One region of the Brucella cytisi genome, then DNA from elsewhere that is predicted to be linked to it. Evidence: predicted binding sites of a transcription regulator. Region 1 holds the regulator's gene; each other region holds the start of a gene.

Region 1 (7,747 bases):
ACTTTCGCCGAAAAGCGACGACAATCAGCCAGAAAATCAAAACGCCGGTCAGGTAGAACTAGACCGGCGTTGCAGATTATCTGATTGTAAAATCGCCTCTTATAGCGGTGCTTCTGGACGGTCCTGGGACAGAAGTAGCGCGCCAATGGCGTCAGCCTGCTTCTGGCTTGCCGGAGCATAGCCAAGCGATGTCGGCTGCGGGGCTGTCGTATCGAATTGCGGCTGGTAGGAGGCCACCTGCATATGCTGTTCCTGCTGAGGTGCAGCCACACCGCGATGGCGTGCCAGTCGTTCGCCACGGGCCTGCGGACCGGCACCAGTGTTCTGGTCCACACTTTGAGCCTTTACCGCTTCCGCGAGTGCCACCTGAACGGTCGGTTCCGTTCCCGGAACTGGGCCGGTTTGTGGCAGGGTCACATCATAAGACGGATCCTGTGGAACGGAAGGTGATTGCGGCGAATAGGCCATAGCCAGATTGTATGGCTCCTGCGGAACCGGATTTTGCAGCGAACCGTCGCGATTGCGCTTCTCGTAGAAGGAATTTCCACCGGCTACGAGCACGTAATGCATATTGTTGTAAGGGAACTTCAGACCCGCCGTGTGGAAGAACATGGCGTTCTTGAGCTTCGGATGACGCTCACCCTTCAGAACCGCGTCGGCAGCGGCCTGAACATCAGGCAGCGCCTTGGAATTCATCTGGCGGGTAAGCACACCGGGCGCAAACTGGTTCTTCTGACCGACGACACCGCAAATCGTATCCGGATAACGTCCCGACGCGAGACGGTTCATGACCACCGTACCAACAGCCAGAAGACCGTCGGAACTCGAACGATTGGATTCGAAGAACATCGCACGTTCAAGGCAATTCTTGTCCCGTGCGGTGTAGGTGTAGGTCTTCACGCCATTGACGGATTTGACGTGGCTTGCCGCCGTCTTTTCCGAATTGGCTTTTCCCGAGGTTCCGGTTGTCGTGCAACCGGTCACCACGAAAGGCGCAATCACCAGCCCGATAAGAGCGGGCAATTTCCACTTCGCGGCGCGCGTCAATGGCTCAGTCTCATATTAGGACCCTTAACTGATCCAGTCATCCATTCAGGCGAACACATCTGGAATGATGCGCGCGAACGTCTGACTGCGGTGCAAGTCAAAGAGGACGAAGATCAAAATCTCACGTCCTACAGTCGCTCAATCGAATTCAAGGTTTTGGAATTTTTAGGCCAAAAAAAGGCAACAGGTCAAATCCCAACAATGCTGGAGACCGCTGAAAAGTCCTAAAACAATTCCGAATCGAGATTGCGAATGTGCCTACAAGCCCTTTAAATATATTAATAATTCCTTAACGAGAATTAGCAATTCAGGTAAGATATTGATTTCACGAGATTCAAAGTCTCGCAATACACGCCATATCGCTGCCTTAATTCACTTTTTCTTGTACTTTTTTTGCATACACATTTGTGGCGTTTCAAATCTTCTGTAGAATTTCTGCTTCCAGGCCGGTTCCATTGCTCTTTGTCAACTTTGACAACAGATTTGTAACATCGCGTGAGATTGTGCTTTTGAGACCCGTTTCGGGTTGTTGCAATGCGAATCGGGCGAGCACGATCCGCACCTTGCAAAGCGGGGTCTTAAACAAAAACGACCCGCCACGGATACCGTGGCGGGTCGGACAAGTTCAGTTCCTGACGCCGAAATGACCGCAGCGGTCACCCGAAAGAATAACCCGCACCCCGAACGGTACGGATCGGATCGAGCGCACGACCGACATTGATCGCCTTGCGCAGCCGTCCGACATGGACGTCCACCGTGCGGTCGTCGACATAGATGTCCGGTCCCCAAACGCCATCCAGAAGCTGGCTACGTGAGAAGACACGACCGGGCGACATCATGAAATATTCGAGCAGGCGGAATTCCGTTGGTCCGAGACGAACTTCCTTTTCCTTGCGATAGACACGATGCTGTTGACGGTCGAGAACCAGGTCGCCCACTTTCAGCACATGCGAAAGAATGCTCGGATTCGACCGGCGCAACATCGCCTTGACGCGCGCTAGCAATTCCGGCGTCGAAAATGGCTTCACGACATAGTCGTCCGCGCCGACGCTCAGGCCCCGAACACGTTCGCTTTCCTCGCCACGTGCCGTCAGCATGATGATGGGCAGGCGTTCGGTTTCCGGCCATTGGCGCAGGCGACGGCAGAGCTCGATGCCCGATACGCCCGGCAACATCCAGTCCAGAATGAGCAGATCCGGTACGTTCTCGCGCAAGGCGATCTCGGCTTCGTCGCCGCGCAGCATTGTATCGACCTGGTAGCCCTCTGCCTCAAGATTATAGCGAAGAAGAACGCTCAGCGCCTCTTCGTCTTCTACCACAGCGATTTTGGGTGCCTGTGACATCCAGTATTTCCCTATCCAAATTCGGCGGGCGGTAGATACAATCCCCCAATCGACCGCGTGCCGCCGCGCTATTCACTCATTCTCAACCGCCGGACCGTGTGGTCCGGTCGGCTGCAGTTCAGGGTTTACGCGCCTCATCCACGACAATACCGTGGCTCAGGTCTTCCTTGGGTCGTTCGGCCGGCATTTGCAGGCCGGTCACGATGTAGTAGACGGTCTCCGCAATATTGGTCGCGTGATCGCCGATACGCTCGATATTCTTTGCGCAGAACAGAAGATGCGTGCAGGCGGAAATATTGCGCGGGTCTTCCATCATGTAGGTCAACAGCTCGCGGAACAGTGACGTGTACATGGCATCAATCTCGTCGTCGCGGTCGCGAACGACATTGATCTGCTGCACCGAGCGCGACGCATAGGCGTCGAGAACATCCTTGAGCTGGGTCAGCGCCAGCTCAGCGAGTGTTTCGAGCCCACGATAAAGCTTTACCGGCTGGCGCGATTCCGAAACGGCGGCAACGCGCTTGGCAATGTTCTTGCCCAGATCGCCCACGCGTTCCAGATCGGCAGAGATGCGGATCGAGCCAATGATTTCGCGCAGGTCCACAGCCATGGGCTGACGCTTGGCGATAATCATCACAGCCTTGTCGTCAATCTCGCGCTCGCTGGCATCGAGAATGAGATCGTCGGAGATGACGCGCTGTGCGAGCGCATTGTCCGCATTGACGATAGCGGCGACCGACTGCTCGACCATACGTTCCGCATGTCCGCCCATTTCGGCGATCTTATGGGAGAGAAACTTCAATTCCTCGTCGTAGGAGCGAACGGTATGCTGAGACGGCATAGTAGACCTCGTAATATAAATTGCGGGGAAGCCGCACTGTCTATCTGTTGAAGCGCAGTTGCGGATCAGCCGAAGCGTCCGGTAATGTAGTCCTGCGTGCGCTTTTCGGTCGGCGCGGTGAACATGGTTTCCGTGTCACCCACTTCGACCAGATTGCCGAGGTGGAACATGGCGGTGCGCTGCGAAACACGCGCGGCCTGCTGCATGGAGTGCGTGACGATCACGATCGTATAGTTCTGGCGCAGTTCATCGATCAGCTCTTCCACCTTCGCGGTCGCAATCGGGTCGAGCGCCGAGCACGGTTCGTCCATGAGAATGACTTCCGGGCTCACCGCAATCGCGCGTGCGATGCAAAGACGTTGCTGCTGGCCACCCGAAAGACCGGTGCCCGCATCGTGCAGACGATCCTTCACTTCCTCGAACAAGCTCGCCTTCTGCAAGCTCGTCACGACGATTTCTTCAAGATCGGCCTTGGTGCGGGCGAGACCGTGAATACGTGGGCCGTAGGCGACATTTTCATAAATCGACTTCGGAAACGGATTCGGCTTCTGGAACACCATGCCGACGCGGGCGCGCAGTTCGACGACATCGATCTTCGGATCGTAGATGTCTTCATTGTCGAGCGTGATCTTGCCACCGACCTTGCAGCCTTCGATCGTATCGTTCATGCGGTTAAGCGAACGCAGGAAGGTAGACTTGCCGCAACCCGAAGGGCCGATCAGCGCCGTGACCATCTTTTCCTGGATTTCCAGATCGACGTCGAACAGCGCCTGCTTCTCACCATAAAATACGCAAACCTTGTCGCCGCGCATCTTTATGGAATTGGCGTTGGCGTTCATCTTTTCTCCTACGGCTTTCTCGAGAGATCGTTCAGTCATCAGGTTCATAGCTTTCGACTCCCGTTTACCAGCGGCGCTCGAAGCGGCGGCGCAGAATGATTGCTGCAATATTCATCACGGCAAGGAACAGAAGCAGGACGATGATAGCGCCTGACGTGCGTTCCACAAAGGCGCGTTCTGCTTCATTCGCCCACATGTAGATTTGTACAGGCAATGCCGTCGCTGGATCCATTGGCGTGGACGGCACGTCGGCGACGAAAGCCACCATGCCGATGAGAAGAAGCGGCGCGGTTTCACCAAGCGCATGGGCAAGGCCGATGATCGTTCCCGTCAGGATGCCGGGTGCGGCAAGCGGCAGGACGTGGTGGAACACCATCTGTGTTTTCGATGCACCAAGACCGAGGGCCGCAGCGCGGATCGACGGCGGCACCGCGCGAAGGGCGGCGCGGGTCGCGATAATGATGGTGGGAAGCGTCATCAGCGTCAGCACCAGACCACCGACCAGTGACGCGGAACGCGGCAGGCCGAAGAAATTGATGAAGACAGCAAGCCCGAGCAGACCGAACACGATGGACGGAACCGCTGCCAGATTGTTGATGTTCACCTCGATCATGTCGGTGAAACGGTTCTTCTTGGCGAACTCTTCCAGATAGATTGAAGCGGCGACGCCGATAGGCAGCGACAGGCCGAGAACGATCAACATCATGTAGAGAGAGCCGACCAGTGCGACACCAAGACCGGAGGTTTCCGGACGGCTGGAGGCACCGAAAGTGAAGAGACCTGTATTGAAGGCCTCCTTCATGACGCCTTCTTCCGAAAGCATCTTCATCCAGCCCACCTGACGGTCAGAAACCTTGCGGCTCGTCTCCGGCACGGAAAGGTCGATCTGCCCCTTGAAGGCGGAATCGATATCGGCGCCGGCCAGAACCGGAACAGTCTGCGTCGTGCCGATGAGCGATGGATTGTCCATCACCAGCTTGCGCAGCTGAATGCGCACGCCGTCGGAATAGAAGCGGCCCAAATCACGCATTGCCGGACGGTCTGTCGCTGCAACACCCAGTTTTTCGGCCAATGCATTGCGCACCAGCAGCGGATAATTGGCCGTGATCAGCACATTCGGATCGGTCGCGCGCTTGTTGCCCGGGTCAATCACCTTCTCTTCAAGCTTGACCGGCAGATAAAGCGTCGTCTGCCAGAAGGCTGTATAGCCCTTGGAAAACACCGAGAAGAGAAGTGCGCACAGAAAGAACACGCCGATGGCGATCGCAGCAATACCGTAATAGCGGAAGCGACGTTCGGCAGCGTAGCGGCGTTTCAGTCCGATATCGCGGCGCGTCGGCTGTGCCGTGGCGCCGCTGGCGTTGAAGGTCGTATCGGTCATTATTCGTACTGCTCCCGGTACTTGCGCACGATATGCAGCGCAAAGATGTTCATGATCAGCGTCAGGACGAAAAGCGTGATGCCGAGTGCAAAGGCCACCAGCGTTTGCGGCGAGTTGAACTCAAGGTCGCCGGTGAGCTGGTTGACGATTTTCACCGTGATGGTGGTCATCGCTTCGAAAGGATTGATATTGATGCGTGCCGCAACACCGGCGGCAAGAACCACGATCATGGTTTCGCCGATGGCACGGGATGCGGTCATCAGAAGCGCGCCGACAATTCCGGGCAAAGCGGCAGGAAGGACAACACGTTTGACGGTTTCGGAGCGGGTTGCGCCAAGACCAAGCGAACCGTCGCGCAATGTCCGCGGCACGGCTGTGATAATGTCATCGGAGAGCGAGGACACGAAGGGGATCAGCATCACACCCATGACGAGACCAGCGGTCAGAACGCTCTGCGCCATGATGAAGCCCTGACCGCCTGCAATGGCAATCGAGAGATCGCGCAGGAAAGGTCCGACTGTCACAAGGGCGAAGAAACCGTAGACGATGCTGGGAATACCGGCCAGAAGCTCAAGGACCGGCTTGACGATCGTGCGCACTCGGGGCGACGCATATTCTGCCATGTAGATGGCCGAAAACAAGCCGACTGGAACAGCGAACAGCATGGCCACAAGGGCGATGTAAAGTGTACCAGCCAGAAGCGGAATGAGACCGAACTGGCCTGTCTCACCACCCGAGCCGGCGGCGGCAAAGCGCGGGTCCCATACAGTGCCGAAGAAGAACTCCCACGGCGAGACTGACTGGAAGAAACTGATCGTCTGGAACAGCATCGAGCAGATGATGCCGACGGTCGTCAGAATGGCGATACCGGATGCGGCGATCAGCCCCCAGAGAACGATCCGCTCGACATTGTTGCGTGCACGCATGCGGCGGCTGATCGTGGAAAGGCCGAAGATCAGGCCTGCGATGGCGATCACCAAGGAAACAGCTGAACCGATGGTGTGTGTCAGCGCCGTTGCCTTTTTCAGGTAAAGCGCGATAGGCACCATGTAATCCTGGCCTTCAGTCGCGAGCGCCACGCCCTTGGATGCAAGAACGGCGCGAGCATCCTGATAGTTTGCCGGGAAGCTTTCCAGTTCGGCAGGCGTCAGCCGGTCAAGCCCGTTGGCCAGACCACGCACCATGCCAAGCTGCAGGCTGCGATTGGTGAAGGAGCCGTCCTCGATAGCATCCGGCAGACGGGCGGTCGCGCTGTGATCGAGATAGACCGACGTTCCAACGGCCCATACAGCGAGAAACAGAATCGCAGGCAATGCAGAAACGAGGAAAACCCACCAGCCATGATAATGCGGGCGGGAATGCATTTTCTCGGTCGGCGAGGCTTTTGCGGAAGCAGACTGCGCCTTGTCCAGTGCAACGGCACGCTGGCGGCCTATGAAGAATCCGATCAGCCCGATTGCAACGATACTGACGAGAACCAGAAAGAAGGACATTCAATTTCCCCGGTTGCCCTGATGAATGCGGACGGTTTTGAGGTGCAGCTTCCACCCATACCGTTCCACGCGGATGCGCCTGTCATAGTGCAAAGGCGCGAAAGGAGAAGAACGCGGAGATTCGTCATCCCCGCGTTCCACAGATTAAAACTTACTTCGCAGCCAGCGTCTTGCCTTCGGTGAAGGCGGCGCGCTGTGCTTCACGTTCTGCGTCCGGAGCCGGAACCAGACCATATTCGGCGAGCGGGCCGTCAGGACCGATCATCTGGTCATTCAGGAAGAACTCAACATATTCCTTCAGACCTGGGATAACGCCTAGGTGAGCCTTCTTCACGTAGAAGAACAGTGGACGCGACACCGGATATTCGCCCGAAGCGACGGTTTCAGCCGAAGGGGTGATGTCGTTGACGGTCGCAACCTTCAGCTTGTCAGCGTTGTTTTCGAAGAAGTAGAGGCCGAATACACCAACGCCGGTCTTGTTGGAGTCGATGCGGGCGAGCGTTTCGGCATAATCGCCGTCGATGTCGACAGCTTTGCCGTCCTTGCGCACTGCGATACAGGCGGAAGCGGCAGCCTTGTCGTCAAGACCGGTCTTCTTGATTTCGTCCAGAGCGCCGGAGTGCTTGCAGCCGTCGGCAAGAACCTTTTCTTCAAACACTTCGCGGGTGCCGTGCTTTTCGCCTGGGATATAGGCAGCAATGTCCCAGTCCGGAAGGTTCGGGTTGACCTGGTTCCACTTGGTGTTTGGATTGTCGACCAGCTTGCCGTCGACGACGAGCTTGGCTGCGAGAGCCTTGTAGACA
Region 2 (7,747 bases), on a different contig from region 1:
GAAAAAGAAGATGGGATCGCTGGTCGCTCCACGCTGGGTGACGATTCTTGCCGCCATTACAGCTGCGATCATCGTCGTCCTGAACATGAAGCTGATTTACGATTTCATGTCCGGCGTGCCAATTTAAGCCCCTCCCGAGGCTCTTGGAATGGGCGGCTCCGTATCGCGGAGCCGCCCCTTCTTTTACTTCACTGCCGCGTTGCCACCGTCGGCATAAAGCGCTGAACCAGCGACAAAACTCGACATCGGGCCTGCCAGAAACAGCGCTGCCTGCGCAATTTCTTCAGGCTGGGCGATCCGCTTCATCGCATGCAGGCCTGCGGCCCATTCCTTCTGCTTTTCATCTCCGCCCATCGGCGTATCAACACCGCCCGGCAGAAGCGCATTCGCCCGGATGCCACGGGCACCGTAATCAGCGGTTATGCCCTTGACCATCCCCATGAGAGCTGCCTTCGAGGTTCCGTAAACCGACATACCGGGAATGCCAACGCTCGTGCCGACAAACGTCGAGGTGAAGACAATCGAGCCCCCGCCCCTTTCGATCATCAGCGGGATTTGCGATCTCGCTCCCAGAAATGCCGAGGTCAGATTGCCCGCCAGCACCCCTTCCCAATCATCGGGCACGATTTCGGCAAGCGGCGCGATAGGGCCTACAGTGCCAGCATTGTTGACAGCTATATCAAGCCCGCCGAATTTATCCTTCGCTGCCGTAGCAAGTGCCTCATGCGTTTCAGCTTCTGAGACATCGCCCGCAACACAATGCGCCTTTCCGCCAAACGCCGCGATCTCCTCCGCAACACGTTCCAGACCGGCAAGCCCGCGAGCATTCAGCACAAGGGCTGCGCCTTCTCTCGCAAAGAGCAATGCAGCGGCTCGCCCTATTCCGGACGATGCGCCGGTGATGATTGCGACCTTGTCTTTCAAACTGGACATACTGAACCTCCGTGATTTCGTGGAGGTCCCAATTAAAGTCCCGGCGGTAACGCAACTATCCGTTTCTTGCGTTTGAATGCTGAAGCAGTCGATTAGGAGCATTTCCAGCAAAAACATGAAACGGTTTTGCGTAGGGCAATGCGACAAAACAAATAGTTGGAGCGGTTCCAACGCTTCTTTTAAAATAGAAGCCGCTCTAGAGAAGATTGTCAGTCGGTCTGTAAGCCGGGTTCTGTATGGCCGGGCTTTCGCCCGACGTGGCAGCCATTCATCTGGGACGGATGTCGCCACCCGCCTCGTGCAACCCACCCGGACGGCTGATCCGGAAACTGATTGCCGGCCCTTGCGAGCCAGCGCGCCGTCCCTATTCGGTTTTGCTCCCGATGGGGTTTACCGTGCCGTCTGCATTGCTGCAGACGCGGTGGGCTCTTACCCCACCCTTTCACCCTTACCCCGTCATCCCTGCCGTTTCGTTGCGCAACGGTACGGAAGACGGGGCGGTCTGCTTTCTGTGGCACTTTCCCTGGGGTCGCCCCCGCCGGGCGTTACCCGGCATCGTGTTTCCATGGAGCCCGGACTTTCCTCACCTGCCGCCTTTCGGCATATGACAAGCGCGGCTGCCCGACCGACTGACAGCGCGCATATAGCAACGATAGCGGAACAGTGGAACCGGATTCCGGAAAAAATCTGCAGTCACCGGAAACAGAAAAGCCGACAGTGTCTCCACTGTCGGCTTTCCGTTCACGTCAGGCGGCCTGTACTCTACGCGACCGCCGACGTAAATCTGCATTCGCATCCTGAAAATGCATCAGAGAGCGCGCATATAGGCCTTGACCGAGCTGCAATATTTCGCCGAGGTCGGGTTCATACGCTTTGCACCGTGACCGGCATTGTACTTCAGGATCGTGCCGCAAGTGCTGCCGCCGCCGAGCTTCTGCGCCTGGGCCAGATACTTCATGCCGAACTGGATGTTCGTGGAAGGCTCATAGAGACCCTTGGCTGAACCCGTGTAGCCGAGGCCACGTGCGGTCGAGAGCTTGATCTGCATCAGGCCGATTTCACCGGCCTTGCCACGCACATTCGGCTGGAAATTGCTTTCGTGACGCACAACCGCATGGGCAAGTGCGGAAGGCACGCCGTAGGTCGATGCGTAACGATTGATAATGCTCGAATAAGCGCCGCCGCTCTTGGCGTTACGGGCAGTCGTGTCCTTCGACTGCGAACGCTTAGCAGCAGAACCCTTGCCCGTAGAATTCTTGGCAGTCGGAGCCGCACGGCGGCTGACGACCGATGCCTTCTTCGGCGCTTTGGTTGGCTTTTCCGCCTCGGCAGTCTTGTTCTGCTGGCGTGCCTTGAGGAGAGCGGCGAGGTTGGTCGGTTCAGTTGAAGGGGCACTCAGTGCTGGATTCAGGCCAAACGAACTCATCGCGCCAACAAGGGCGCAAACAACAACAAATTTAATTTTCATAACCTACCGTCTTGGAACGTTTCTTTTCTCAGACTGTCTGTCTTGGGTAAAAACAGTCCTGTTTTTTGATCCCGCCCGATATGGGTTGCCAGGCCCTTGTCCGCTGGGATTGAGCGATGAAGTGCCGGGCAAATGCAGCCGAAGATTGGTTGTAAAAGTAAAATAGTCTTACAGGTTGTAACATTCGCGATTCACGCAAACGCGGCGTAAACCTTCGTCACAACCCTTCTGCAACCGGGCTGGGTCGATCTATTTTTATGAAATCATTACAGAAATACGAATCAATGCTGGATAGAAAGATTAACCGCCCGCATCTCGTCAGGCGGTAACATTCTGCAGGGAAAAAATTAGCCTGTAGAGGGTATCTATAGTAGATACATCGGCCACCCCGTCCACATTTTGTGTCCGAAAATGTCGCTGAAAGGCCTTAATCACAGTCTCGGTGCCTTCATCGAAGACACCAGTGATGGCGATTTCGTAGCCATAAAGTGCCAGCATGGATTGCAACGCCTCGACCGGCTGGCCGTTTTCGCCACGTGCCAGAAACCGCCCGCCGCGGATCGACGTCGGCTCGAAATAGTGGCCGATACCCGCCTCGTGGAGCCGCTTCCAGGGGAAGTTATGGCCCGGGTCTGTCTTGCGCGAAGGTGCAACATCCGAATGGGCCAGAACATTTTCCGGCTTGATGGCATAACGCTCGCATATATCGCGACAGAGGCGGATGACCGCCTCGATCTGCGCATCCTTGAACGGCGGATAGTCTTCGAGATTACCCGGATTGACGATCTCGATGCCGATGGAAGCGGAATTGATGTCCGTTTCGCCCTTCCAGAAGCTCTTGCCCGCATGCCAGGCACGGGCCTTTTCCGAAACCATCTGCACGATCCGCCCGTCTTCATGGACAAGGTAATGCGCAGAAACTTCCATATCTGGCGATTTAAGAACCTGCACGGCCTCTTCGGCAGTCGCCAGACCGGTATAATGGAGAATGAGAAAGGCAGGCATCTTGCCGTCGCGACGCGGACCGAAATTGGGTGACGGATCAAGCGTTGCACCGGCAAAATCGGGCCGGTCAAGCGCCAGCTCCTGCAACAACTCGCTCTCGATTTCGCGCACGCTGCTCATGCAGCCTCCAGATTCTTCTCAATGCTTGCCCAAGCAGCGTTTATCGCTGCCAGACGCCTGTTGGCAATGGTTATGAATTCAAGCGGCAAGCCCTCTGCCACCAGCCGGTCCGGATGATGTTCCTTGACCAGCGAACGATAGCGCTTGCGGGCCATCTCGAAAGAAACGCCGCGCTCCAGCCCCAGAATGGCATAAGGATCGTCAGCACCGCGCTGGACATGCCGGATCGCGATACGATCGAAAGCGACTTCATCATAGCCGAAAATATCAGCAACGCCTGCAAGGAAGGCCATCTCTTTTTCATGCACATAGCCGTCAGCGGTGGCTATATGAAAAAGACCATCGAGGATATCCTCAAGCAGATGGCAATCGGGTTGTCCTTCACTGCACAATCCGGCGAGCTGACGCGCGTAGGATTCATAGCCAGCGACATCCTGCTTGGCGAGATCATAGAGCCGCGCGACATGCGCCGTCTCTTCCTTCGGCACAGCGAATATGTCCTGAAAGGCGCGGATTTCGTCCTGTGTGACGACCCCGTCGGCCTTGGCCATTTTGGCTGAAAGCGCGATCATCGCAATGGAGAAGGCCACCCGGCGCCGTGTATCGGCGTCACCTTCGAAAACGGTGCGCACGGCTTCGATAACGCCAGTAATGGCATTCGACGCCACGTAAGTGACAAACTCACCAATGCGAACCCAAATCGACATGGGACTTTTCTATAGAATTCCGAATGAACTGAAAACCGCCCAGGCGAGCGAAAGTCTAAAAAACAAACATTTAGAAAGAATATCAGGACATTGGCTTAGATTGTTGCCGAGTTCCGCAACGAACGCTTATTGCTGGGGTTCGCGTTCGTCGAAGGAACGCTGTGCGGCCGTGGCTGCTGCTTCTCCAGCCGTCTGTGCCTGCTGATCCGTCTGACCGACAGATTTTGCCGCAGCGACAGCATTGTTCCGTGCGCGTTCAATGGCTGCTGCCTTCTCTTCCGGGCTCACCACACCGGAACTATCGCGGAGCGACTTGACCAGATCGGGGCCCTTCTCCGTGCTTCCACTTTCTGCCGGTTTGGCAGGCTGCGATACAGCAGCAGCGCCCTGCTCGCCGCCATTCGTGGTGGCAGCAGTCTCGTCGTCCCCTTTGCCGCAAGCGGCAAGCACAACAAGAACAATCGCAGAGATGAAAAACAGGAAGTTACGGTTCATGACAAAAGCCATAACCGAAGCGAGCCTGCGTTGAAACACGGAAAACGCAGAATGCCCGTCTTTTCCCGACATGGTTGCTTTAACGTTCATCTCAATCCTAAAACCATTGGCTTAAAGCCATTGGCCTAAAGCCTTTGACTGAAACCTATTGGCACGAATGGCGACCCGGAAACCGGATCGCCACCCGCATGCTAGTGCATCACGACTTCCCAACCTTAGTTGGAAGGCGCTGTCCCTGTACCTGGCGCCGGGGTGGCCGGTGCCGGAGTTGCCGGGGCTGGCGTCGTCGTCGTGTCATTGTTCGAGGGCGCTGCCGGCGCGGATGGTGCCGGTGCGTTGCTCGTGTCGTCCTTCTTGTCATTGCACGCTGCAAGGCCGAGAAGCGATACGGCGGCGACAGAAGCAATCAGAAACTTCTTCACGTTGGCTCTCCTTCCTAGATCAGGCTCGTTGGCCTGGTTTCAGGCATTAAATGGCAATATTGCCAAACGCCTCTCTCTGTTTTCTCCGTGCGTGACCGGTTGATCCGGCCAATCACCTTTACGGTCACTCATCGACACAGAAATCCCGTCGACTCGGACCGTCACACAAGAAAACGGCAACGGCGCGAAAAAGTTCTCTCAAATAGTCTTACCGACCGTAATAAAGCGACAGTATTACAGGCGTATAGCCGCATTCATCTGGTTTAAAAACCCGCAATTAATTCGTCACGCCCCTGTCATTGGACGATGTTTAACTTGGCAAAATCAAAGTCGGGATTCGTGCATTAGGGGAATTTTTGATGACACAGCAAGCATCAGCCGACACAATTCTAAAACAGGCCGTGACCCAGAACAGCGCCCTCTCGCGGGCAGGCTTTTCTGAAAGGCTGTTTGCCTGGCTGTTCAAAGGGCTGGTCTATCCGCAGATATGGGAAGACCCGGAAGTTGATATGGCAGCTCTGGCTATAGAGCCGGACCACCGCATCGTCACCATCGCGTCCGGCGGATGCAATGCCATGTCCTACCTGACCGCCGATCCGGCACGTGTGGAGGCGGTCGATCTCAATCAGGCACACGTCGCGTTCAACCGGCTGAAGCTTGCGGCTGTCAAAAACCTGCCCGACTACGATGCATTCTACCGATTTTACGGGAAAGCCGACGACAAGACCAATCTTGCCGCCTACAAGCGCTTCATCCGCCCACATCTGGACAGCGAAAGCCGCGCCTATTGGGAAAAACGCAAATGGAATGGCCGCCAGCGTATTTCCATTTTCTGGCGCGACCTCTATCGCCACGGCTTGCTTGGCGTCTTCATCGGCATGGGCCATCGCGTGGCGCGCCTCTACGGGATCGATCCGCGCGACATCTTGAAGGCGCGCACAATGGAAGAGCAGCGTAGCTTCTTCGACACGGCGCTTGCCCCTCTCTTTGAAAAACGCATGGTGCGCTGGGCCACAGCCCGCAAATCATCCCTTTTCGGACTGGGCATACCGCCACAGCAATATGATGCCCTTGCCACTGCAGGAAACGGCGACATGGCGCTTGTCCTGCGCAGCCGTCTTGAGAAACTCGCTTGCGGTTTCCCCCTTACCGACAATTATTTCGCCTGGCAGGCGTTCGGGCGCGGCTATAGCGGCAATGAGAAGACCGGGCCTCTCCCGCCCTATCTGTCGCGCACCAACTTCGAAACGGTACGGGCACGCGCTGATCGCATGACCGTACAGAACGCAAGCTATACCGATTTTCTCGCTGCCAAGCCTGCGGCATCCGTCGACCGCTATATCCTGCTGGATGCGCAGGACTGGATGAATGACGAGCAGCTCAATGCCCTCTGGAGTGAAATCACCCGTACGGCAGCACCAAATGCCCGTGTCATCTTTCGTACCGCAGCCGAACCGAGCCTGCTTCCAGGACGGGTGGCACCGCAGATTCTGGATCACTGGGACTATCAAGCGGACGAATCCCGCACCCTGCACGACCGCGATCGCTCGTCGATCTATGGCGGGTTCCATCTTTATGCGCTGAAGGATGCCTGACATGTCGCGCAGCCCATGGAGCGTTCAGGGTATAGACCATGCCAACCTCATGGATCAGGTCTACCGTCGTCAGCGGCACTTCTATGACGCGACCCGCAAATACTATCTTCTGGGTCGCGACCCCATGATCGCAGGACTGTCCGTACCCAAGGACGGCACAGTTCTGGAGATCGGCTGCGGCACCGGCCGCAACCTGATAAAAGCTGCAGAAAACTACCCCGATGCAAAACTCTTCGGCATCGATATTTCAGCAGAAATGCTGGATACGGCACGCCGGGCGGCGGAGCGCGCTGGCATCGAAGATCGCGTCCGGCTTGATCGTGCGGATGCGGCCCAGTTCGATCCAGAACGATTGTTCGGGCAAGCCGGCTTCGACCGGATTTTCATTTCCTATGCCGTATCGATGATACCGCAATGGCAGTCGGTCATTCATGAAAGCATCCGGCACCTCAATGCGGGCGGAGAATTGCATATCGTCGATTTTGGCGATCAGGCCCGGCTGCCGCGCTGGTTCAGAAAGGCACTCTTCCAATGGCTGGAATGGTTCCATGTCACACCGCGCAGCGACTTGTTCGCGGTTTGCGACCAGCTTGCGCAGGAACGCAGTGCTGTCGTTGAGAAGCGCATTCTTTATCGCGGCTTTGCCTGGATAACGGTTGTTCGTTCGACAATGCCACCCTCTGCCACAGATTAGCACCAAACTTGCCCGCCAGACTGGTGACGTCCGCCTCCGGATCGCGTAACCGTTAGAAGACTGATTCGCGACACGGAACCACTATATGAACCGTCTGGCCAGCTGCAGCATTCTCGCCCTCGGCGCTTTACTTCTCTCCGCCTGCACGACGGTGGATTACGACTTTTCCGACGTAAAGAAATCGGGCGGCTCGGTGGCCCGGATCGCACCGCCGTCCGGCTCGGTAAAGGCACCACGCTTCGGTGATCGCGACCCGCACGACTGGACCGGTAAAACGCCCTGGCACTATCCGATCCACGGCACAGACG
Region 3 (7,747 bases), on a different contig from region 1:
GCCCCCCGGTGTGATCAATGTCGTCAATGGTTTTGGTCTTGAGGCAGGCAAACCGCTCGCATCCAGCCCGCGCATCGCCAAGATCGCCTTCACCGGCGAAACGACGACGGGTCGATTGATCATGCAATATGCCAGCCAGAATCTCATCCCGGTTACGCTGGAACTCGGCGGCAAGTCGCCGAACATCTTCTTCAAGGATGTTGCAGCGGAAGACGACGATTTCCTCGACAAGGCCATCGAAGGCTTTGTGATGTTCGCACTCAATCAGGGCGAAGTCTGCACGTGCCCAAGTCGCGCGCTCATCCATGAATCGATTTACGACAAGTTCATGGAAAAGGCGCTCAAGCGCGTGAATGCAATCGTGCAGGGCGATCCACTCGATCCTGCCACGATGATCGGTGCACAGGCTTCCAGTGAGCAGCTGGAAAAAATCCTGAGCTATCTCGATATCGGCCGTCAGGAAGGTGCTGAAGTGCTGGCAGGTGGCGAGCGCAATATTCTGCCAGGTGATCTCGCTGGCGGTTACTACGTCAAGCCGACCGTATTCAAGGGCACTAACAAGATGCGCATTTTCCAGGAGGAAATCTTCGGGCCGGTCGTGTCTGTTGCAACCTTCAAGGACGATGCGGAAGCGCTATCGATTGCCAACGATACGCTTTACGGTCTGGGTGCCGGTATATGGACGCGTGACGGCACGCGTGCCTATCGCTTCGGACGTGCCATTCAGGCCGGTCGTGTGTGGACCAATTGCTACCATGCCTATCCGGCGCATGCAGCATTTGGTGGTTACAAGCAATCGGGTATCGGTCGCGAGAACCACCTCAAGATGCTGGATCACTATCAGAACACCAAGAACATGCTGGTGAGCTACAGCCCGAAGAAGCTGGGTTTCTTCTAGTGGATTGAATTTGACGTTTGATACCCGTCCGATATAGATCTCGTTTCAAACGTCAAATTCGAAAAATCCACTAGATTCATAAGGTTACTAGTGGTCTTTTTGATTCCGACATTTGCTCGGCACTCATATCCGAGGGATGCAAATGTCGGAATCAGACCACTAGAGCATGTCTCCCAAAAGTGGGAACCGGTTTTGGGATCAAGACATGCATAAAACAAAGGGCTAGAGCGGTTTCAAAGACTCCGTTTTAAACGAAGCCGCTCTAGCCGAAGCTGACCCCGGAACTGCAATGTGGAGAAAACATCTTCGCATTGCGCTCAATCAAGGGGCGGAGCCGTTCTTCATGCCAGTATTGCGTCGAGCATAACGGCTTCCAATACCCTCCCAAGGGGGCCTGGGCGGAAACGCCCGGGCGACCTTCTTCTAGTGCCTCCGGAAAGCATTCAGTTTTCGACATTCATTTCTTCCCTCCCCCAGGAAGCCAGCTCAGTTCGACAACGAAGGAGAAACTTCATGGCAAAGACAATGAAAGCCGCTGTGGTGCGCGCATTCGGAAAGCCACTGACAATCGACGAAGTACCTATACCCGAGCCCGGTCCGGGACAGATACAGGTTGCCATCCATGCATCCGGCGTTTGCCATACCGATCTGCATGCAGCCGAAGGCGATTGGCCGGTGAAACCCAATCCGCCATTCATTCCGGGGCATGAAGGCGTCGGTTATGTTTCGGCTGTGGGTAGCGGTGTCAAACATGTGAAGGAAGGCGACCGCGTCGGCGTTCCATGGCTTTATACCGCATGTGGCCACTGTCGTCATTGCCTGGGTGGATGGGAAACGCTCTGCGAAGAGCAGCTTAATACAGGCTATTCGGTCAATGGTGGCTTTGCCGAATATGTCGTTGCCGATCCGAATTTTGTCGGCCATCTGCCGAAGAATATCGATTTCAACGAAATCGCGCCGGTTCTCTGTGCTGGCGTAACGGTTTACAAGGGCCTCAAGGTAACCGACACCAAGCCCGGTGACTGGGTTGTGATCTCCGGTGTCGGTGGTCTCGGCCATATGGCGGTGCAATATGCCAAGGCAATGGGGCTTAACGTTGCCGCTGTCGACATCGACGACAGAAAGCTTGATCTCGCGCGGAAGCTTGGCGCGACGGTGACCGTCAATGCCAAGACGCATAATGATCCGGCGGCCTATATCAAAAAAGAAACTGATGGCGGTGCGCAAGGCGTGCTGGTTACGGCTGTTTCGCCGATCGCATTCGAACAGGCCTTGGGCATGGTATCGCGGGGCGGCACTGTATCGCTGAATGGTCTGCCACCCGGTGACTTCCCGCTCTCTATATTCAACATGGTATTGAATGGCGTCACAGTCCGCGGTTCGATTGTTGGTACGCGGCTTGATCTGCAGGAGTCACTGGATTTCGCCGGTGATGGCAAGGTGCGCGCTACTATCCGAACCGAAAAGCTCGAAGATATCAATTCCATCTTCGATGATATGCGCCAAGGCAATATTGAAGGTCGCGTAGTCGTGGACCTGACTCAATAGGCAGGTTGGGCTAGTATAGGAGAGGGCGGTGAATTTCCGCCCTTTCGTATCATGGAGGAGGATATGGTTGAGGTAGCTTCCGGCGACGGCAAGGGTCAGGTTAGCGCCACGGCGGCAGCGCTCGATCTCATCCGTGAATTGCAGGCCGAATATGGACCGATCATGTTTCATCAGTCAGGTGGTTGTTGCGACGGGTCATCACCGATGTGCTATCCGCAAGGAGAATTTATTGTCGGCGATACGGATGTAAAACTGGGCGAAATCGGTGACGCTCCGGTCTATATCAGCGGCCCGCAATATGAGGTCTGGAAGCATACCGAACTCATCATCGATGTCGTTCCGGGACGCGGAGGCATGTTCTCCCTCGACAATGGGCGCGAAGTTCGGTTTCTGACGCGTTCGCGGGTCTGTTCGGTTCCCTGATTTCTCTTTTCGTTTTGTGGCGAAGCGGTTAGTTAGATCGGAGAGGGAGGGAGACGATCCAACATGGCCGCAGCAGGAAAACGAGCAACCATTCATGATGTGGCACGCCTTGCCGGTGTGTCGATCAAGACAGTTTCACGCGTCTACAATGACGAACCGAATGTGCGCGAAGCCATTCGCGAAAAAGTCAGGCAGGCGGGGAGTGAGCTCCGTTACCGTCCCAATGCTGCAGCACGCAACCTTGTTGAACGGCGTTCTCACTTGATCGGACTTTTCTTCGAGAACCCCAGCGCCAGCTATGTCACCGAACTGCAGATGGGCGCACTGGAGCGGCTGCGCGACACGCGATACCGGCTGCTGATCTTCCCCGTCGAAAATCGTGAAGACATCCGTGGTGCGCTGATCGAAACAGCCCACGCTTCCGGTCTCGACGGCATCATCGTGACGCCCCCCATGTCGGACGATCCTGAAATTCTGGCCGAACTGACGGCTTCCGCAATGCCATTTGCCCGTGTCGCAGGCGACGCGAATGTTCACCCGACCGACAGTGTCACGATCGATGACGAAGCGGCTGGCGTCGATCTGATGGAGTATCTTCTGAAACTCGGCCATCGCCGGATTGCGATCGTGATTGGCGATCCAACCCATCGCTCGGCAGAGTTGCGCCTCGCAGGCTATCGCCGTGCACTGGAAGAGGCGGGGATCAAGCGCAATCCCGATTATGAGGTGCAGGGTGGCTTCAGTTTTGCGAGCGGTCTCGCCGCCGGAAAGAAGCTGCTTTCGCTTGAGGAACCACCAACCGCTGTGTTTGCGTCAAACGACGATATGGCCGCCGCCGTCATGCAGGTCGCCTATGACCGCAACATTGCGATACCTGATCAGCTAACGGTGGTTGGCTTCGATGACAGCGCGATCGCCAGCATGGTTTCGCCGCAGATCACCACCGTCCGCCAGCCGATTTTCGAGATGACCCGCGATGCGGCGGACATGCTTCTCAACCAGATCGAAACCGGTCACCTGTCGGCCTCCCGGCGGATTGAGTATAAACTCATCATCCGCCAGTCATCGGGAAAAGCGCCGGTATAGGCCTGTCTAGCTCTGTGCTGGACGCGAGGGGAAGAACCGCTCGCGGGCGAAATTGCTGCCGAAGATCATGTCATATTGCAGCATCTGATAGTCACGCAGGAGAGGAGGAAATGGCGGCCTCTGTTGCCAGCCTTCCTCGACTTTCTCCGAGCGGTCGAAAACTGCATGATTGTCAACGACCTGGTAGCGCTCATGCAACTGACGCAGGAAGCCTGTGTAATAGGGATGCTGCATCCCTGCCATATCCAGAATGTGCAGCGGTAGGAAGGCAGGGCTGATCGTACCGGTTCCCCGCTCGGCGCCACGCTTATTCGACCAGAGAACAAGCGGTGTTTCGTGTTGCAGCATCATATCGGCGGCAGGCGCTGTGCGGCTCGCGACCCGGTTTGCCATGAACCCGGTCTCGACATAGACGGGGCCGAGTGGTGGCAGATGGTCACCGAAGAAGACGAGAATGGTTTCGCGGTCGCGCTTCGACGCCCAGTCCATCAACCGTGCAAGGCTCGCATCGGCATCCATGGCGCCTTGCGAATAGGAACGGATCGACTGGCGCGTGTGCTCGCTGGCGTCAGTCTGCACCTCAAGTTTGGAATCCGGGTAACGATTGGCTTCGTAGGGGCCATGTCCTTGAAGTGAGACGGCAAAGAAGAAGAATGGCGCATCCATGGAATCTGCTTCGCGGATGATTTCATCGGTCAAAGCAGCGTCGGAGGCCAATGAGCCGCGCTTTTCCAGCGGTGGCATGTTTTCTTCTGACATGAACTTGTCAAAGCCCATGCTTTCATAGACGGGGCCGCGGTTCCAGAACCATTGGCGATAGGGGTGGATGGCGCGCGTCGCATAACCCTGATCCTTGAAAAAGCTTGCAAGCGAGGGAAGCGGGCGACGGATATATTGCTGATAAGGGATACTGCCGGAGGGCAGGAAGGCTTTGGAAAAACCGGTCAGAGCCTCGAACTCGACATTGGCAGTCATGCCACCGAATTCTGGCGAGAAGACATGGCCGGATTGTTCCACCCGGACTGTGGGAATCGGGTCGGCGCTGAAAGCCACGCCCGGAAGGCGGGTCGGATCCCAGAAGGATTCGCTCATCACCATAATGACGTCAGGCTTGCTGGTATCGAATGCAGCAGGGATCAACTGCGCCGGCGGTTCAATGGCGGCAATTGCTTCAGAAGAATAGCCTTCCGGAGCGAAGACGGTAGCCATTGGCACATTCAGGATGAAGGCCATGGTAAAGCCGTTATGGGCGTAGTTTTCCTTCTGGTCCCACATGATCGGCAGGATGCGCAGACGGTCGCGCGCCAGCGAAAAACTGGCATAGTCGGAAATCACTGCGAACCAGGCGAGCAAGGGCAGCGCGAAGGCAATACGCAGCATCCGACCCTTCCATGGGATCGGATCAAAGCGCCGCCACCAGAACAGCGTCACGGTGATCATCACCGCTGCCGAAGCAACGAGAAGCAGGGCTATGCCGACCGCACTCCACGGGCGATCACGCACCAGAAGCGGCAGAAGATCGACGATCTGACGGGCATAGAGAAAATCGCTCGGATAAAGCGGGTCACCGAGGTAAAGGCTCTTTTCGCGTGCAGTTGTGGCCGCAATCAGTGCCAGCGGGCCGACAACAAAGAAGCCATAGTGAATGCGTCCGAAAATAGCGTCGCTTGCTGTCAGGACCACGACGAAGAGCGCAACGGTCGTCCATGCAGGCTTATGCGGTGTGCGGAAAAACTGCATCGTGTCGGTGAACGAGCCGCGCACGATCCATTCGACAGCGAAAACCAGCAGCGTTGAAAGTACAATGGAAGCGAGCGCAATTGCGGCGAGGCGCAGCGGCCAGGCAATACGGGCAGGCCCGAAAATCGCGGCATCGCTCCAGCGACGCGCAGCGGTATTTTCCATCACACCCGGCATGTTTTACTCACTAACTCCCGCTCTTCTACAAAAAGCCTGTCACATTTCTGTCATGGAAATGTCAAGGCACGCTTGGGCCGCGAGTGATACGCACCGTGATCTGAATGGATGATGAATGGAGCATGTCTCTCGAAAGTGGGAACCGTTTCGGGATAAAGACATACGTGAAAACAAACAGATAGAGCATTTCTAATGATTCAATCAGAACAGGGAATGCTCTAAAATGAAAACAGGGCTGGAACTAATCCGGCCCTGTCCATGGCATTATAGCGGATTGGATTACGAAAAGACGTCTTCCAGTCCCTTGGTCAGTTCCAGCGCCTGCCGCTCGAACAGGCGGCGATAGATGCCACCCGGCTTGCGGATAAGCGCATCATGATCGCCTTCTTCAAGGATCTTGCCCTTGTCGAAAACCAGCAACCGGTCAAGAGCACGAACCGTCGAAAGCCGGTGCGCAATGACAAGCGTCGTACGACCAACCATCAGCCGTTCCATTGCCTGCTGGATCAGCACTTCCGATTCTGAATCGAGGCTCGATGTGGCCTCATCCAGAATAAGGACTGGTGCATCTGCCAGAAACGCACGGGCAATCGCCACACGCTGACGCTCGCCGCCCGAAAGCTTCACACCCCGTTCACCGACAAGCGTTGCATAGCCTTTCGGCAGGCGGCTGATGAAGTCATGCGCGCTTGCGAGGCGTGCAGCCTCTTCAATCTCCGCCTGTGTCGCGCCGGGGCGGGCATAGGCGATGTTCTCGGCCAGCGTCCGGTGAAACAGGATTGGCTCCTGCTGCACGATGGCGATCTGCGAACGCAGCGATGCCTGTGTGACTTCGGCAATGTTCTGTCCGTCAATCTTGATGGCGCCGCCGCTGACATCGTAGAGACGCTGGATCAGCTTGACGAATGTCGTCTTGCCCGAGCCAGAATGGCCAACCAGGCCAACCCGTTCGCCAGCCTCGATCTTGACTGAAAAGTCGCGATAGAGGGCTGCTTCGTGGTTGCCATAGTGGAAAGTGACATGATCGAAGGTGATCTCGCCATTTCCAATCTTGATCGCCGGTGCACCTGGCTTGTCGGCAATGCCGTAAGGCTGTGCCTCGATGTCGACCAGCTCCTCCATGTCGTTGACCGAACGCTGCAGGTTGCGGATATGCATTCCTACGTCGCGCAGATAGCCTTGCAACATGAAGAAGGCTGTCAGGACGAAGGTGATATCACCCGCCGTTGCCTTGCCCTGGCTCCACAGATAGAGCGCAAAGGCGATGACCACGCCGCGCATCACCAGCAGGTTCGCACCCTGAATGAAGCCATTCAGCGTACCGATCAGCCATGTGCGGCGTGTGCGACCGCGCCACTTGGAAACGACCTTTGCAAGACGCGCATCTTCACGGCTTTCCGCGCCAAATGCTTTGACAACGGCGTTGCACGAAATGGCATCGGCCAAAGCGCCGCCCATTCGCGTGTCCCAGCTATTGGCAAGCGTTGCCGCAGGCGCAACAAAGCCAAGCGAAATCACGATCGTGCAGACGATGAACAGCACCGAACCGATTGCAACCAGCAACCCCATCAGCGGCCAGTACCACGATAGAAGTACCACCGAACCAACCAGCATCAGGATTGACGGCAACAGTGCCACGATCAGCGTATCGTTGAGCAGGTCGAGTGCCCACATGGCACGCGAGACCTTGCGCACGGTCGATCCGGCAAAGGCGTTGGCGTGCCAGTCTGTCGAAAACCGCTGCAGCTTACGGAACGAACTTGCTGCCATGTCGCTCATGATCTTCAAGGTGAAGTCCGTGATGACATAGAAGGTCAGCTGACGCGTAATCAACGCCAGCGCACCCAGCGCAAGCAGGATGATCAGGGCATGAAT
Region 4 (7,747 bases), on a different contig from region 1:
TGTCACCTGACGCAGAAACGTGCCGACAAGCGAAACCGGCGTGCGAGCCACGACATAACCGACCAGAAGACCCAGCAGCCCCGCACCCAAGGCAGCCGAGCCGACGATCCAGAGCGTGTTCCAGGTCGCTTTCCAGAACTCCCCGGTCAGGAGGATGCCATTGCTCATCGCAGTGGTGTTAAGATCGGTGCCGATCCAGAAATCCAGCGTGAAATTATCAAGTGTGAAAACGCCGGGCACGCGCATAACCGTCGTCAGCAGAAGCGCCATTAGCGGAATGAACGCGCTGACAACGAACATGAGTGCGGCAAAGCTGAACGCAGGCACACGGAAGCGTCTGAGGTCTGTCTGACGATTCATAGAACCCTTGTTGCCAATAGTGACGAAACGGCGCGCTTCCTTGAGCAGATACATATCGAGGAAGATCGAAATGCTCCCGAGCACGACAATGGTTGCCGCAAGAACGGCACTCATGCCGGCCTGACTGGTCGAAATTGCGCGGAAGAGAGACGTCGCCAGCACGTCAAAGCCAACCGGCACGCCAAGAATATAGGCGACACCGAAGTCACCGAGACATTTGGCGAAGATCAGCGTTGAAGCCGACACAAGCGAGGGCAGCATCAATGGAAGAATGATGCGACGCGCGATCAGCAATTTGCCTGCGCCCATGACACGGGCTGAATCTTCAAGCGTGGAATCAAACTGCCGCAACGCATTGCCGAAAAGCAGGATCACGAATGGCGTATAGTGCATGGCCAGAATGAGTGTGATTGGCAACATGCCGTAAGCAAGCCAATCAGGTGGCGAGAAGCCCAAAGCTTCCATCCAGCTTGGCTGACCACCGGTGGTGCGATTTTTAAACAGCGTCAGCCAAGCCAACGCGAAGGTCCACGACGGCAGCATGTAAGGAACGATCAATGCTGTCGAGAACCACTTCTTGCCCGGTAAGTTTGTGCGGCTCAAAAGCCATGCCAGCGGAATGCCCGTGACAAGCGCAAAGGCAATCGAACCAAGTGCGATGATTGCTGTGTTCCAAAGCGGACGCCAGAACACATCCGTCGAAATCGCTGAGAAGAACGCACGGTTGAGATAATAGAAGGTCACTTCACCAATCTGCTGGCCCGAGCGTGCCCGATCAGCAAATTGGACAATCATTGCATCTGACAAAAGCAGCACGATTGGCGCTGCAATCAGATAAGCAAAAGCGATTGCCAGAATAATCCCGATCAGTGTCGTGGGGTCGGCATTATAGACCTTGTATTTGTAGGTTAGTTGCTTGTAAAAGCTCATTATTTTATCCACTTTGAGCCGAAGTGACCCCACCGTAACCCAATCGGGTTGCAGTTGACTGTGTTCTGGCTTGCTGCGGGAGCTGGCACTCAGAGACATGCCATGCGAATTGGTCGCTTGCTGTGAAGCGAATTATGGAGGCGGTGCGCCAGCCTTCTCGCTCACCTCGCGCACCAGGGACCACGCGGCTGCGTAATCTATGGGAATAAAGTGATCGTCACCCTGAAACTCGGCTCTCATTTCAGGCGTGAATGTGAAGTTGAAGAAGCAGCGCTTCATCTCCGCCACGAGATACGGCGCAAGATTGTGAGCATAGGCAAATGAGGAGGTTGGAAACAGGTCGCTCTGATAAATCAGACGAACCGCATCACGCTTCACAAGCCCCCGCTCGATCATGCGTTCAAGCACATCGGAGGCTACAGCCGCCATATCGTAATCACCGGCGACAACGCCGAGGATCGATTTATCGTGCCCGCCTGACATGATAGGCGGATAGTCTTGCCCCGGCGTGAGGCCTTCTTTTGGGAAGAGTGCGCGTGGCGCGACATTGCCAGAATTCGAGAACAATGATGCATGGGCGACGCGATGTCCTTTAATATCACCCAGCTTTTGATAGGGCGAGTCCGCGCGCACGACCGCGACCAGCCGATAGCCGCGCATCTGATCACCAGTGCCTTTGGCGGCAAAAGGAACAGCACCCGCGCGATTGACTGCCTCAATTGTCGGTCCTGTAGAGAATCCGGCAAAATGCAAGCGTCCTGAACGCATCGCCTCAACTTCATCAGCACTGGACTGAATCGGATAATAAATGATCTGCCGTCCAAGGCAGGCTTCAAGATGCTGGGTGAACGGCTTGAAGAGCCGCGCATAAACCGCCGGGTCTTCGATGGGCGAATAAGCCCATACGAGTGTTTGCGGATCACGCCACTGGGAAGCGTCTTTGGGAGTATCTGCGACAAGGTCGCGGTTCTCGTCGCAATAGCGCTCGTCCAGCGCACCACGATAAGCACAAGCAGCATCAGTGGCATTCGCATAAGCGATGCACAGCTGAAGCCCAAACAAGGTCATGCCGATACGACATGCCAACCCGCACCAAAACATTTTTTCCTCCCTGGACACTTGCTATGATACAAGCGCCACAGCCTCATCCCGTATTGTCTCAGATACTAGCAATTTTAACTGTCAGAATCCTGTCGTCCCGAAAACCTTGAATAGAATCGTCGAACACCACATGCGTATCCTTCTTGTAGAAGACACAATCGATATTGCGTTTGCTATTGCTTCAAAGCTTGAAAAAGAAGGCCACTCTGTCACGACTGTCTATGATGGCATACAGGGGGAAGATCTGGCTGTGAATGGCTCCTTTGATCTGGTCGTACTCGACATCAACCTTCCCGGACGTGACGGTTTTGCCATCCTGCGCAGTATGCGAGAACAATCCTTGTCATGCCCGGTATTGGTAATCACAGCGCGCAATCAGATTGCCGACAAGATCGATCTTCTCGAGCTTGGCGCTGATGATTATCTGGTCAAACCCTTCGATCTCAGGGAGCTTGTTGCCCGTATCAGAGCAGTCGCACGACGGCATATGGGCGTGGCGCAACCAGTTTTGCGGATCGGCGAATTATCGATCAACCTGACACAAAGGTCAGTGATGCAGGGGGACGATCCACTGGATTTCGGGCGGCGGGAATTCGACGTTCTGGAAATGCTTGCCACCCGTTTCAATGTCACGGTTCCAAAAGATATGCTGGTTCTGAAACTGTTTGGCCATGAAGATACCGGCACACCCAATGCTATCGAACTGCTGGTTTCACGCGTGCGGAAGAAGCTCGAGAACAGCAAAGTTGAGATTGTTACACAACGCGGCGTGGGTTATTTGCTCCGGCTTAAAGCGCCGCAACTCTGATGGTCAAAGGAGCCGCAAACAGGGAATATTCGATCCAGCGCCGCATTTTGGTGGGCAGTGGATTGACGCTGCTTGCCGTCACCGTTCTGCTCTTCTTTCTTGGCCGCTGGTATGCGCATCGTGCAGCCGATGAAGCATTTGACCGTGTTCTTGGGGCGGCGGCCCTATCGATCGCAGACACGATAACTCTGCAGGATGGTGCGCTCAGCGTCGATCTTCCACACTCGGCCTTTTCCATTTTGGGCACTTCGCGCCTCAATCGCATTTTCTATCGTGTCGTGGCACCCGATGGCAGCCTCCTGACCGGTTCGCCTACTCTCGGGCTCGAAATTCCGCATGGCAACAATAGCCGCGTTCGCCTCAGTGACAGTGTTTATCGCGGTGAAAAAATACGAATTGCCGCAGTCGCACGCTATCACAGCGACGCAAGAGGCGGCGGCTGGGTCGATGTTCTGGTGGGTGAAACGCGCGAAGCGCGGAGGCAGCTAACCTTGCAACTAAGCCTCAACACTCTCTTGCCTGCGCTTGGAGTGGCTTTGCTCGCACTGGTCCTTATCTGGCTCGCAATCCGGTTTGCATTCAGACCGCTGCGGACGGTTGAGTCTGATCTGCGCCAGCGCTCCTCATCCGACCTTAACCCGGTTGCTGGTCCTATTCCCAAGGAAGTCAGCGCACTTGTCACAGCGCTCAATGATTTCATGGGGCGGCTGAACGATGTGCTTGCCGGATTAAAGCTGGTCACAGCCGATGCAGCTCATCAGATGCGGACCCCACTTACCGCCTTGCGTGCCCTGACCGAACTGTCGCTCGAAGAAACTGATCCAGACCGGCAAAAAGAAATCCTTGCCCGTGTCCATGCCAATTCCATAAGCGCAAGTCTTCTTGCAAATCAGCTTTTATCTGAGGCGACTACACTACACAGTATTCAGTCACGGAGACTCGAAACGCTCGATCTGCGGCAGGTTACACAGGAAGCAGTCCGAAGACTGCGCGCTGAAGGCAGTTATTTCGATTTGCAACAAACCATCAGCTTTGATATGCCCGATGAGCCGCTCTATGTGAATGGCGAAACCATCAGCCTCAGAGAAATGATCCGCAATATCGTCGAAAACGCACTTATTCATGCGCGCGGCCCTGTTACTATCAGCCTTAGCCAGAATGGAGCTACGATCACCCTTGGTGTTCATGACAGAGGCGCAGGGCTTGCGACCGACATGAAAGACCGTGTCTTCGAGCGTTTCGTCCGAGCGGATCAATCAAAGCCCGGTTCCGGCCTTGGTTTGTCGATAGCAAAAATGGTTACGGAAGCGTTGGGCGGCCAGATTAAACTGCGTGACCGCGAAGGTGGTGGAACAAGCGTGCTGGTGACATTGCCCGCAACGACACCGGAGCAGCGCGCATGAAACGCATTATCCTGCAATTCTGTGCCGTTCTGATATTGATTGTTCCTTCATGGCATAACACGCATGCGCAAAATGACCCGGTTTCAAAACCCGAATTTCAGATTGTCGGCGACATCGCACCCGAAACCATAGCCCCCGTACAGGCTGGTCTTGCGCGTCAACTGCCCGGTGTGAACATTGCTTATCGGCAGATCAGACCGGGTGAATGGACTTCGCGGCTTCTTGCTGGCGCTGAAGAAGCGAGCACCGCCGATCTCGTTATCCTTTCGACGCCCGATCTTGCGGTGCTCATCGCCAATGAAGGCGGCGCGCAACCAAGAAATGGAATTGTTCGCAATGCAGGTTTAACACCACAAGCTCATTGGCGTAGCGAATTGTTCAGCATCGGTTTCGATCCAGCGGTGAGCGTTGTCAGGCGTCGCGCGCTCGACAATGAACTGCCAACGACACGCATTGAACTTGCACGATTGTTGGAGCAAAACGCACCGCGTTTTCAACGCCGTGTCGGGGTCGTCAATATTGGCATTGATAATGTCAGTTACACACTGGCAGCTCAGGATTCGATCCGATCACCGCTGTTCTGGCGTATCGTCCGCGCCTTCGGCGCATCACAAGCGCGAATTTTCGATACGAGTGAAGAACTGTTACAAGCGTTGTCAGCTGGCAGCATCGATCTTGCCTATAACGTGTCGTTGTCAGACGTGAGCAAATGGCAATATGACGCACGAAATTTTACAGTGATCATACCACAGGATTACGTTGTCGCTCTACCCTGGACCGCGCTCATCCCGGATCGAAGTAGACACGCAAACATCGCGGAACAGGCGATCACATTTCTTCTGTCTTCTAACGGTCAAGCGATCCTTCAAGAAACTGGCCTTGTATCGGAAACAAGCCCTACCGACGTTGCATCATTGCAACCTGTCGAGCTTGGGCCGGAGCTTCTGGTTTATCTGGATGGATTAAAGCGAAGCCGTTTTTTGGATACATGGTTCCAACTTATTGTACATGAATGATATTTCATATCACGATATGCAATCGCATAACTTGATGGAGCGATAGGCAGCAACAGCGTTATAGCTGATTTCCAGTTCAGGTGACATCGGAATGTCAAGGTCGCAAAACGTTCGCTGCTCAAACATGAGCCCGATGCTGCACTAAAACGTCTATGCACAACACACAAACTTCGCGACCAGTTCGGGTTGTGGAAGAAGCATGGCGTCGCCGGTGACGATCCGGCATCCCCGCTTCGAGGCAATTTCCAGTAGAGGCGTCATTTTCGGATGGATGATGACTTCGGCAACTGTAGTTTCCTCCCTCAATCCGGCAAGATCGAGCGGCAATGGTTCGCCCGCGTGCATGCCGAGAGAGGTCGCATTGATGAGAAGGTCGAGATCATCGAATTTATCTTTTGCATTGACCGCCACTGCGTGCGCAGAAGCATGAGGAATGGCTTTCACAATGTCCGCTGCCAGTTCCTGCGCCTTTTCATGGGTGCGGTTGGCGATGAGCAGCTCCGCAACGCCTGCCTCTACCAAGGCGAAAGCAATGGCACGACCGACACCGCCCGTGCCGACCATCATGGCCTTCTTGCCCTCCGGCAAAAAGCCATTCTTCCGCAAACCGCAAATGAAGCCCTCGCCATCTATGTTGTGTCCAGTAAACGTTCCATCTGCGTTCCGGCGTACAAAATTTACCGCGCCTAGACGGCGAGCCGTATCGGTCAGTTCGTCCATCAGCGAAACCGCCGCGATCTTATGGGGAATAGTAATGCCCAGACCAACAACATTCTTGATGCGACTGATCATATGCAAACTTGCAGACAAGTCCTCCGGCGCGACGTGTAGCGGAACAATCGCCACATCCAATCCCATCTTATCAAAATGATCGTTGATGAGGGCCGATCCCCGTATATGGCCCACCGGGTCAGCCAACATCAGCATTATCTGCGTCTTGCCAGTAATTTCCATCATTACACCTTCAAGCTCATCTTGCGCGTGGAAGCACAAACCCGCCTGAGAAGAAACGGCAAAGGCGATTGTGCTTAAAATTATGCGGTCGAGGTTTCCTGGTACTGACGGGGAAACGATCAGGTAACCGGTTCCGGTGTCATAAGTCCCGCGGTTTCCCCGCCATCTACGCTCATGACAACTCCATTGACATAAGAAGAGGCGTCCGAAAGTAGCCATGCCACAACTTCCGCGACCTCCCGCGGTTGACCAACACGGCCTGCTGGAATGCGCTGTTCGAGCTGGCGCTTGCGGAGAGGATTGGACAGAACCTTCTGCATCATACGCGTTGCAATCTGTCCCGGACAGATAGCGTTAAAGCGGATCTCGTCGCCGAATTCCAGCGCGAGTGCTTGCGTTAACCCGATGACTGCCGCTTTCGACGCACAGTATATGGCGAGGCCTTCCTCGCCCTGCTTACCCGCGACGCTGGCAATGTTGACGACAGAACCACGTGCCTTTCTCAATCCTTCCAGCGCATGGCGTGTAAAGAGGAAGGCGCTACGGGCATTGATGCTCATCACTTCGTCCCAATCAGCACTACCTGCGGCGCCAAACGGCATCCGGCGCCCGACACCTGCATTGTTGACGAGCCCGGTAATGCTTCCATCGCCAAGACAAAGCGCTTCTTCAACGACGCGGCGGCAATCATTCTCGCATCCGACGTCGCCTTGTATGAAACTGATCATTTCACTGGAAGCCGCCAGTTGTTCGCCTGCCTCGGCATCTCGCCCGGTTGCCAGGACACGATGCCCCCGGCCAACCAGCAGCTCCGCGCAAGCTCGGCCAATACCATGCGTTGCGCCGGTAACGATAATCATTCTAGCTCCTCCCACAGCCATCATGGCGATTCTGGTCAGTATGGTGCCGTTCGAACCGCACCATCCATTTGCTTTCAGGCGCATCTTTTCGATAACCGCTTCGAAAATTCCGCGGTGCGCTCTTTACCCACGAGCACGCTCCGTCCACTTGCGCCCCGGAATATGGACAGCGCTTCTGCATGAAGGCTCCTTTACTCTTTGGTGAGAGCCGGATGAGGTGTCCGGGTCATTGCCCGAATAATTGCGCCGTCAGATTGCTCTGCCTAGAATTATGATATATCATATATTTAAATGTCGGACGCAAGCGCTATTTCG

What was found. Region 1 encodes PhoB, which activates phosphate uptake and scavenging genes when phosphate is short. Its sites were predicted from a motif close to TGTCATNNANCTGTCAT; they were not measured.
Positions count from the first base shown of each region.
Region 2: the regulator PhoB is predicted to act here: its motif matches at 5,434-5,450, upstream of AAE521_RS11815 (BtaA family protein).
Region 3: the regulator PhoB is predicted to act here: its motif matches at 5,910-5,926, upstream of AAE521_RS16605 (LTA synthase family protein).
Region 4: the regulator PhoB is predicted to act here: its motif matches at 2,471-2,487, upstream of phnD (phosphate/phosphite/phosphonate ABC transporter substrate-binding protein).

Region 1 covers NZ_JBCAUP010000013.1:159,007-166,753, forward strand. The annotation lists gene AAE521_RS14620 (cell wall hydrolase) at 100-1,047, opposite strand; gene phoB (phosphate regulon transcriptional regulator PhoB) at 1,704-2,390, opposite strand; gene phoU (phosphate signaling complex protein PhoU) at 2,509-3,231, opposite strand; gene pstB (phosphate ABC transporter ATP-binding protein PstB) at 3,297-4,070, opposite strand; gene pstA (phosphate ABC transporter permease PstA) at 4,135-5,451, opposite strand; gene pstC (phosphate ABC transporter permease subunit PstC) at 5,451-6,944, opposite strand; gene AAE521_RS14650 (PstS family phosphate ABC transporter substrate-binding protein) at 7,096-7,747, opposite strand, start outside.
Region 2 covers NZ_JBCAUP010000011.1:25,291-33,037, reverse strand. The annotation lists gene AAE521_RS11855 (Nramp family divalent metal transporter) at 1-127, shown strand, start outside; gene AAE521_RS11850 (SDR family oxidoreductase) at 184-933, opposite strand; RNA gene rnpB (RNase P RNA component class A) at 1,139-1,566, opposite strand; gene AAE521_RS11840 (lytic transglycosylase domain-containing protein) at 1,742-2,401, opposite strand; gene AAE521_RS11835 (N-acetylmuramoyl-L-alanine amidase) at 2,720-3,526, opposite strand; gene AAE521_RS11830 (J domain-containing protein) at 3,523-4,233, opposite strand; partial or broken gene AAE521_RS11825 (hypothetical protein) at 4,360-4,778, opposite strand; gene AAE521_RS11820 (hypothetical protein) at 4,944-5,150, opposite strand; gene AAE521_RS11815 (BtaA family protein) at 5,510-6,745, shown strand; gene AAE521_RS11810 (class I SAM-dependent methyltransferase) at 6,747-7,439, shown strand; gene AAE521_RS11805 (glycoside hydrolase family 25 protein) at 7,525-7,747, shown strand, end outside.
Region 3 covers NZ_JBCAUP010000016.1:121,564-129,310, forward strand. The annotation lists gene adh (aldehyde dehydrogenase) at 1-898, shown strand, start outside; gene adhP (alcohol dehydrogenase AdhP) at 1,412-2,446, shown strand; gene AAE521_RS16595 (DUF779 domain-containing protein) at 2,510-2,869, shown strand; gene AAE521_RS16600 (LacI family DNA-binding transcriptional regulator) at 2,933-3,955, shown strand; gene AAE521_RS16605 (LTA synthase family protein) at 3,962-5,872, opposite strand; gene AAE521_RS16610 (ABC transporter ATP-binding protein) at 6,152-7,747, opposite strand, start outside.
Region 4 covers NZ_JBCAUP010000012.1:13,677-21,423, forward strand. The annotation lists gene AAE521_RS12865 (ABC transporter permease) at 1-1,290, opposite strand, end outside; gene phnD (phosphate/phosphite/phosphonate ABC transporter substrate-binding protein) at 1,423-2,391, opposite strand; gene AAE521_RS12875 (response regulator transcription factor) at 2,522-3,199, shown strand; gene AAE521_RS12880 (sensor histidine kinase) at 3,199-4,602, shown strand; gene AAE521_RS12885 (ABC transporter substrate-binding protein) at 4,599-5,618, shown strand; gene AAE521_RS12890 (shikimate dehydrogenase family protein) at 5,769-6,575, opposite strand; gene AAE521_RS12895 (SDR family NAD(P)-dependent oxidoreductase) at 6,692-7,432, opposite strand.